DNA from 4 places in the Mesorhizobium sp. M0678 genome. Region 4 is predicted to be linked to each of the others. Evidence: predicted binding sites of a transcription regulator. Region 4 holds the regulator's gene; each other region holds the start of a gene.
The links. The regulator LexA, encoded in region 4, represses DNA repair genes until DNA is damaged. The targets are predictions, from matches to a motif close to TGTTCNNNNTGTGTTCNG.

Region 1 (2,202 bases), on a different contig from region 4:
CCTTGGCCGATTGGCCGAAATGCGTCTGCAATTTGCGCACCCGCTCGTCGAGCCGGGAGACGTCTTCCATCAGCCGGATAACCTCGCCCTGGATCAGGTGTGCCTGCTCGCGCATGCGGGCATCCTTGAGGATTGCCTGGATGACCTGGATCGACAGCATCAAAAGCGATGGCGAGACGATGACGATCCGCGATCGATGCGCCTTTTGGACAACGGCCTCGAAATTCTCATGGATTTCGGCGAACACCGATTCTGAGGGCACGAACATGAAGGCGGTGTCCTGCGTCTCGCCCTGGATCAGGTATTTTTCGGAAATATCCCGGACATGCACCTCGATGTCGCGGCGGAAAGCCTGTGCAGCGGACTTCTGCAGGTCGGCGCCTTCGGCGGCACGGATGGCATTCCACGCCTCGAGCGGAAACTTTGCGTCGATGGCAAGCGACGGTGCGCCGTTCGGCATCTTCACCAGGCAGTCGGGCCGGCTGCCATTCGACAAGGTCGCCTGGAATTCATAGGCGCCGTGCGGCAATCCGTCGGCGACGATGGCTTCCATGCGCGACTGGCCGAAGGCGCCGCGCGTCTGCTTGTTGGAAAGGATCGCCTGCAATTGCACGACCTGGCCGGCCAGCGACTGGATGTTGCCTTGCGCGATATCGATGACCGCCAGCCGTTCCTGCAGCTTGGCGAGGCTCTCATGCGTCGATCTCGTCTGCTCGGTCATGGTCTGGCCCAGGCGGCCGGTCATGGCATCGAGACGCTGGCCGATCGACTGTGTCAGTTCCGCCTGGCGCGCCCCGAACACTTCGGCGATGGCGCCCATGCGGCCCTGCATTTCCGCCTGGCTTGCCAAGATACCAGCCATCCGCACCTCGGCGTCGCGGGCGTGGTCGGCGGCTTCGGCGGCCGCCACTGCACGCGCCTTGGCCGATCGCCAGAGCGCAACGACGAGCGCCACGAACAGGCCGAGGAACAGCATTGCGCCGAAACCCAGGGCTTGGCCGAGCGTGATCGTGGTGGCGCCGAGGCGGGCGACAGGTTCGGACAGGATGGTGGCCAGATCGTTCATGTCGACAGCATAGATGATTCGGTCTGCCGGCACAGATCAAAACGTGAACGACCCGAAGGCGCCCCGGTTGACGCTTTTCCGGCGAGGTCTTAGGTGAGACGCCATGTCGATCAAGCCGCTTATCATCCTCCCCGATCCCGTCCTGCGCCAGGTTTCAAAACCGGTCGAGCGTGTCGACGGCGATCTGCGCAAACTGGCCGGCGACATGCTGGACACCATGTATGACGCGCCCGGTATCGGCCTCGCGGCGATCCAGGTTGGCGAACCCTTGCGCATGCTGGTGATCGACCTGGCCAAGGAGGACGAGACGCCGGCACCGCACGTCTTCATCAATCCCGAAATCCTCGAAAGCTCCGACCAGCGTTCGGTCTACGAGGAAGGCTGCCTGTCGATCCCGGATTACTATGCCGAGGTCGAGCGTCCGGCGGCGGTGCGGGTGAAGTTTCTCGACCGCGACGGCAAGCTGCAGGAGATCGAGGCCGAGGGGCTGATGGCGACCTGCCTGCAGCATGAAATCGACCACCTCAACGGCGTGCTGTTCATCGATCACATCTCCAAGCTGAAGCGCGACATGGTGGTCAAGAAATTCAAGAAGCTCGCCAGGGACAAGGCGCCGGGCAAGATGGTGGGGTAGGCGTCGACGAAATGCCCCTGCGTGTCATCTTCATGGGTACGCCTGAATTCTCCGTGCCGACGCTGCGGGCGATTGCCGGGGCCGGGCACGGGTTGACGGCCGTCTACACGCAGCCGCCGCGCGCCGGCGGCCGGCGCGGGCTCGAACTGACGCCGTCGCCGGTGCAGCGCGAGGCGGAGCGGCTTGGCATCGAGGTGCGGTCGCCGGTGTCGCTGAAGAGCGAGGCGGAGCAGGAGGCGTTCCGCGCCTTGCGCGCCGACGTCGCCGTGGTCGTCGCCTACGGATTGCTTCTACCCAAACCCATTCTCGAGGCGCCGCGGCTCGGTTGCCTCAACGGTCACGCATCGCTGTTGCCGCGCTGGCGCGGCGCTGCCCCTATCCAGCGCGCCATCATGGCCGGCGATACCGAAACGGGCATTATGGTGATGCGGATGGAGGAAGGCCTCGACACCGGGCCGGTGGCAATGGTTGAAAAATGTCCCATTGGACCCGACATGACGGC
Region 2 (2,202 bases), 200 kb from region 4:
AGGGAGAGCGTCAATGCGCCGAGCCCGGTCATGCAGGCGACGGCCACGACGGAATTCACCCGCTCGGCCCAATTGTCGGGCGCAACACCCAGCACCCATTGGCCCGTGACCAGCAGGACCGCGCCGCAAAGTCCGAACGACAGCGCACAGACGCCGCTCAGGAACGAGACGACCAGCAATATCCGGCGATCGTGACCACCCTCAATCCAGAACATCGCTCCGATGAGCGAGAGCAGCGCCGTTACCGTTGCGTAGGTGACAATAAAGCCGACACCATCAAATCCGAGATACGTCGCGCCTGTGCAAACAGCCATCGCAACCAAGGTCGGCAAGATGGCGCGCCTGTAGTCGCCTATGCCGAGATATTGCATGGCCGACAGGCAGATAATCAGGAAACCGAGGCTGAGAAGCGCAAGCACGATCTGGCAAAGCCAGGGGCTTGGATCTCTTGCGTAATGCCAAAACAACACGACATGTGCGACGAGCACGAGAATGCCGCAGGCCACCGTCAGCACAAAGCGTGCCTGTGGCGCGCTGAACCAGATCGCAAACATGGTGATGCTAAGGCACGTGCCCGACAGCGCCGCCGCGAGCAGAAGCGAACTGTAATCCAACATGCTTAAGCGACAGCCTCTTGAGGGTTCCACTGCATTCTAGGTCAGCGACAGTTCGCGGATATCGTTTTTCAGCCAACCTTGCGGCGTAACCTTCGGACAAGGTTTACAAAGCGTCGATGCCCCAAGCTTCGACCCCATTTCCGCCGCTTGGCTGTCGAATGGTTTTGCAGTAAGAGGCTCTATCCTCGAACGTAACAGGAACCTCCGTCGCCTGCCCGCGAAAAGCGTGGCAGTATCGGGTGGTGATTCGCAGCATCGGAATCCAGGATCGGCATGGACGACAATAACGATCTTTTCGCCAAATTGGACAAGCAGCCGCAGCCGGCTCGCGCCGCCGCGCGACCGGCCGATCCGCTTGTGCAGGCGGCGAAGCGGCCGGCGCCCCGCGACGCCAGCGAGAGCTACAGTGCCGCCGATATCGAAGTGCTGGAGGGGCTGGAGCCGGTGCGCCGCCGCCCGGGCATGTACATTGGCGGCACCGACGACAAGGCGATGCACCATCTGTTTGCCGAGGTCATCGACAATTCGATGGACGAGGCGGTCGCCGGCCATGCGACCTTCATCGATGTCGAGCTTTCCGCAGACGGATACCTGTCCGTAACCGACAACGGCCGCGGCATTCCGGTCGATCCGCACCCGAAATTCAAGAAGCCGGCGCTTGAACTCATCATGACGACGCTGCATTCAGGCGGCAAGTTCGACAGCAAGGTTTACGAGACGTCCGGCGGCCTGCACGGTGTAGGCGTTTCCGTGGTCAACGCGCTGTCCGACCATCTCGAGGTCGAGGTCGCGATTGGGCGCAAGCTGTATCGCCAGCGCTTCTCGCGAGGCGTTCCGGTGACCGGCCTGGAGCAGCTCGGCGAGGTGCACAACCGCCGCGGCACGAAGATCCGCTTCCATCCAGACGAGCAGATTTTCGGCAAGGGTGCTGCTTTCGAGCCGGCGCGGCTCTACCGCATGGCGCGGTCAAAGGCCTATCTGTTCGGCGGTGTCGAAATCCGCTGGACCTGCGATCCGTCGCTGATCAAGGAAAAGGACACGACGCCGGCCAAGGCAGAATTCCATTTTCCGGGCGGCCTCAAGGATTATCTGAAAGCCTCGCTCGGCGACGAATTCCAGGTGACCCGTGAAATGTTTGCCGGCAAGAGCGAGAAGCAGGGCGGCCACGGTTCGCTCGAATGGGCGGTGACCTGGTTCGGCGGCGACGGTTTTATCAATTCCTATTGCAATACCATCCCGACCGCGGAGGGCGGCACGCATGAGGCCGGGTTCCGCAACGTGCTGACGCGCGGCTTGCGCGCCTACGCCGACCTGGTCGGCAACAAGCGCGCCTCGATCGTCACTTCCGAGGATGTGATGATCTCGGCGGCGGGCATGCTGTCGGTGTTCATCCGCGAACCGGAATTCGTCGGCCAGACCAAGGACAGGCTGGCGACGATCGAGGCGATCCGCATCGTCGAAAGCGCCATCCGCGACCCGTTCGACCACTGGCTGGCCGACAATCCGCAGGAAGCTTCGAAACTGCTCGAATGGGTGATCGCGCGCGCCGACGAGCGGGTGCGCCGCCGCCAGGAAAAGGAAGTGT
Region 3 (2,202 bases), on a different contig from region 4:
CCGGCATGGTGCGGGCCAGCATGAACATCGGCAGCCATGCCGGATTCTCGCGAAGGTCGGAAAGATAGGTCGGGATGCGGGCGGCGATGCGGCGCAGCGTGCCGCCGTTGCGTGCGATCGCCTCGAGGCTTGCGGCGCCGGACTTGTCAGGGCTTGAAAGGGTCATCGGGGTCCTCAAAATGTCGAGGGAACAGCATCGACGTTAGTCGTCGCCGCTCCGGCACACCCCAAACCCTATTCGCCCATATCGCTGGGAATGGTAACCCCCGGCCAGATTTTGTGCAATGCACAATAAACCACGACCCGCCAGAAAATTTGCTTGGGCGTTCCCCGAACCGGCACGGTAAGCCGTCACTTCCGCGGCGCGACCCAGATCTCGGCGTGGAGCCTTCTGGTCGCCAGGCCGCGGGCGATCGCTTCGGCGCTGCGGGCATTCTTCGACAGCGCGGCGGCCTGTCGCTTGCTGATCACCAAGCCTTCGGCGAGAGCGCGATTTCCGGCAAAGACCCGTGACAGGAACGGCGCGCGGCTGCCGCGTGCCCGCGAAAATCGCGCCGCCATGGTTTGCCTCGCCGTATGAGCGACGACCTCGTCGATCCAGCCCTCCCCCAGCCGCGCGCCCGGTTCCAGCAAAAGCAGCCAATCGCCCTTGGCCTGCCTGATGCCGGCGGCGATGCCGCCGCTGACATAGTGGCAGCCGGCATGTTCGGCGACGCGGTGCGTCTGATCGGTCGAGCCGGTATCGCAGACGAGAACGTCGCGCACCACGCCTTCGACCGCGCCGCCGATCAGCGAGGCGAGCGTGCGGGCAAGGCCCTCCTCGTCATTCAGGGTTTCGATCAGGACGCTGAGCATGTTTAGCCGAATAGCGGAAAGCGGTGGGCAGCGCCAGTTTTTGCGGCGCGCCGCGAGAAAGTTCTTGCTTTGTTCTCATCGATACGATAGGAATACATTCATGAGCAGAGCGATTCGACAGCGGGCGGACAGTCCCTGGGAAAGGGCCAAAATGGAACAGATCGTGCGTGCCGACATTGCCGCCTTCGGCGCTGGCAGGGCCGAGATGGCGAATGCGATGATCGAGCAGAGCGGCATGCGCGTCCGTCCCGACCGCAATCGCGGCAGGTCGGCGGGCATCAATCCGTCCGGCCGTTTCGAGCCGGTCAGCCGGCACGTGTTCGACGACGGCTGGAATTCGCTGGAGGAGCTGCCGCCGTTCAAGACCGAGGTACAGGTCGAGAAGCCGCGCACCATCATCACCCGCAACGAATCGCCCGACATCTCCTTCGACCGCTCGATCAACCCCTATCGTGGCTGCGAACATGGCTGCGTCTATTGTTTCGCGCGGCCGACGCACAGCTTCATGGGGCTGTCGCCGGGGCTGGATTTCGAATCGAAGCTGTTTGCCAAGCCGGATGCGGCGCGGCTGCTCGACAAGGAATTGTCCAGGGATAATTACCAGCCGCGCACCATCGCCATCGGCACCAATACCGATCCCTACCAGCCGATCGAGAAGCAATACCGGATCATGCGCGAGATCCTCGAAGTGCTGGAGGCGCGCGGCCATCCGGTCGGCATCGTCACCAAATCGGCGCTGGTGACACGTGACATCGACATTCTGTCGCGCATGGCCGAGCGCGGGTTGGCCAAGGTGGCGCTGTCGGTGACGACATTGGACAGGATGCTGGCCAGAACGATGGAGCCGCGCGCGTCGACGCCGACCAAGCGGCTGGAGGCGATCAGGCAGCTTTCGGATGCCGGCATACCGGCCTCGGTGATGGTCGCGCCGATCATCCCCGGACTGACCGACCCGGAGATGGAGCGCATCCTCGATTCGGCACGGGCAGCGGGTGCGCGCGAGGCCGGTTATGTGCTGCTGCGCCTGCCGCTGGAGGTCGCGCCAATCTTCAAGGACTGGCTGCTGCGCCATTATCCCGATCGCTATCGCCACGTCATGTCGCTGATCCGTTCGATGCGCGACGGCAAGGACTACGATTCGGAATGGGGCAAGCGCATGAAAGGCTCCGGTCCCTATGCCTGGCAGATCGGCCGGCGTTTCGAGATCGCTGCCAAACGGCTCGGCCTCAACGCCGAGCGGCGCTCGCTCAGGACCGACCGGTTCGTCCCCGCTGCCAAGGCAACCGAGCAGCTGATGCTGCTGTGACAAAGCGTCTCGCGCCAGCCGGTTGAAACGGCCGGCAACAG
Region 4 (2,202 bases):
GACCTGGTTGCGGCTGGCGGCACTTCCTTTTGCGCTCGCCGGCTTGCTGACGACAACGCAGACACGCATACCCGACGTATTGGTCTCGGAGGACGCGCGGCTGGTCGCGCTGCCGATCGGCAGCGGTGAACTCGCGGTCAACCGGGCACGCCCGAATGAGTTCACCATCGACAACTGGAAACGCGCGCTCACATCAGAGGCCATCGTCGCGCCGGAAACACCTGGAAAGAACGACCCGCAATTCGACATTGCCGATCCGGCCGACCTACCGCCGGGCATGCCGTTCATTTGCACGGACGGCCTCTGCCTTGCCAGGCATCCATCCGGCGCGATCATCGCGCAAGCCAAGGACCGCGATACTGCGCGGCCAGCCTGCGCCTTTGCCAGCTTGATCGTCATCGACGACGCCACCGCCCATAACCCCTGCTACTACGACCGGCTGGTCCTCGTCGTCACCAAACGGCAACTGGCGCGCGCGGGAAGTGCCGCCGTCTATTTCGATCCACAAGCGGCAACACGCGCCGAGATCCGCTTCGCCGTCAAAAAATCATACCGGCCCTGGCACGTGCAGCGGAAATTTTCACGCGCGGCACGGGGCCTGCCGCCATACCGCAGGGCCGACAACCCCAAAGCCGGCGCCAAGGGCGGAGCTCAGTAGCGGCGGATCAGTCCGACGAGCTTGCCCTGCACCTTGACCCTGTCTGGTCCGAAGATGCGCGTCTCGTAGGCCGGATTGGCGGCTTCCAGGGCGATCGAGGCGCCCTTGCGGCGGAACCGCTTCAGCGTCGCTTCCTCCTCGTCGACCAGTGCCACCACGATCTCACCGGGGCTCGCCGTATCGGCATTGCGGATGATCACCGTGTCGCCGTCGAAAATGCCAGCCTCGATCATCGAATCGCCTTTGACCTCGAGCGCATAATGCTCGCCGCCCATGATCATATCCGGCGGCACCGAAATCGAATGCGTCTGGTGCTGGATGGCATCGATCGGCACACCGGCCGCGATGCGGCCCATTACCGGGATCGAAACGGCGGCGACGACATCGTCGTCATTGCCGGCTGCAGGGACACGCGACGATGTCGGCTTGCCCTGCCGAGGGGCGCCTTGCCCAAGGCTGCCCTGGATGACACTCGGCGAGAACTTGCGTGCCGCATTGAGGCCGGGGGCGATCGAGTCAGGCAGGCGTAGCACCTCCAGCGCACGGGCCCGGTTGGGCAAACGGCGAATGAAGCCGCGCTCCTCCAGCGCCGTAATCAGCCGGTGGATTCCGGATTTGGAAGCCAGATCGAGCGCTTCCTTCATCTCGTCGAATGAAGGCGGGATACCGCTTTCCTTCAACCTTTCGTGGATGAACATAAGCAGTTCGTGTTGTTTGCGTGTCAGCATAGCGACCCCCAACAGAATCAGAAAAACAAACCCAGAACAAACACTATCTGTTCCAGTTGTGTTCCGCAACTGTTTAAAGTTTAATGAATGCGTTAAGGCTCGGGAAACAAACGACGTCCCTACCGGCGTACCGCATTTTCACCGCCGCGAGCCTCATCGCCTTGATTCTGCTTTCGTTTGCGCCCTTCTGGCCTCCTAGAAGGCGGCACTGGCATCGGCCGTCGGTCGGCAAAAGGCACGGAATTGAACCCGTATCGACTGTGCGGTTTGGTCAATGCACCGTGAACGAAACGAATTCAAAACGCCAACCTCGGGTTAAGTCCCGGTTTCCACCGCCTGGTCAGGCTGCTTCTCGCCGGTGGAGCCTTGCTGCGCGCAACCAGGTAATGGAAGAACAGTCGATGCGTGTCCGGCGTTGCGTTGGATCTTGGGGGAGCAGACAAATCATGACAGGAATTCCCGATCTCGTGGCCATAAAGGCGATGGATGCCGCGGATCCGTTGCGCGCGATGCGCGACCGCTTTGTGTTGCCGCAAGGAGTGATCTATCTCGACGGCAATTCGCTAGGAGCTGCTTCACGTGCCGCTTTCGATGAACTGCACAAGGCCGCGACCGAAGAATGGTCGCATGATCTCATCCGCGCATGGAACACGGCCGGCTGGTTCAACATGCCGCTTGAACTTGGCGACCAGCTCGGGCGCCTGATCGGTGCCGCGGCCGGCCAGACGGTGGTCTGCGACACGACATCGGTCAACATCTACAAGCTGCTGCACGCCGCCATGGCCATGCGACCGGAGCGGCAGGTCATCGTCGCCG

Region 1: a site for LexA is predicted at 1,099-1,116, ahead of NKI29_RS03900 (DNA recombination protein RmuC). Genes of this name have one in related genera too.
Region 2: a site for LexA is predicted at 803-820, ahead of parE (DNA topoisomerase IV subunit B). Genes of this name have one in related genera too.
Region 3: a site for LexA is predicted at 915-932, ahead of NKI29_RS09615 (PA0069 family radical SAM protein). Genes of this name have one in related genera too.

The regions. Positions count from the first base shown of each region.
Region 1 covers NZ_JAMYPT010000002.1:97,947-100,148, forward strand. The annotation lists gene NKI29_RS03900 (DNA recombination protein RmuC) at 1-1,066, opposite strand, end outside; gene def (peptide deformylase) at 1,170-1,700, shown strand; gene fmt (methionyl-tRNA formyltransferase) at 1,718-2,202, shown strand, end outside.
Region 2 covers NZ_JAMYPT010000001.1:254,298-256,499, reverse strand. The annotation lists gene NKI29_RS01205 (GGDEF domain-containing protein) at 1-617, opposite strand, end outside; gene parE (DNA topoisomerase IV subunit B) at 891-2,202, shown strand, end outside.
Region 3 covers NZ_JAMYPT010000004.1:133,137-135,338, forward strand. The annotation lists gene NKI29_RS09605 (phytanoyl-CoA dioxygenase family protein) at 1-166, opposite strand, end outside; gene NKI29_RS09610 (glycosyltransferase) at 352-855, opposite strand; gene NKI29_RS09615 (PA0069 family radical SAM protein) at 1,007-2,161, shown strand.
Region 4 covers NZ_JAMYPT010000001.1:459,187-461,388, forward strand. The annotation lists partial or broken gene NKI29_RS02175 (ComEC/Rec2 family competence protein) at 1-658, shown strand, start outside; gene lexA (transcriptional repressor LexA) at 652-1,386, opposite strand; gene kynU (kynureninase) at 1,833-2,202, shown strand, end outside.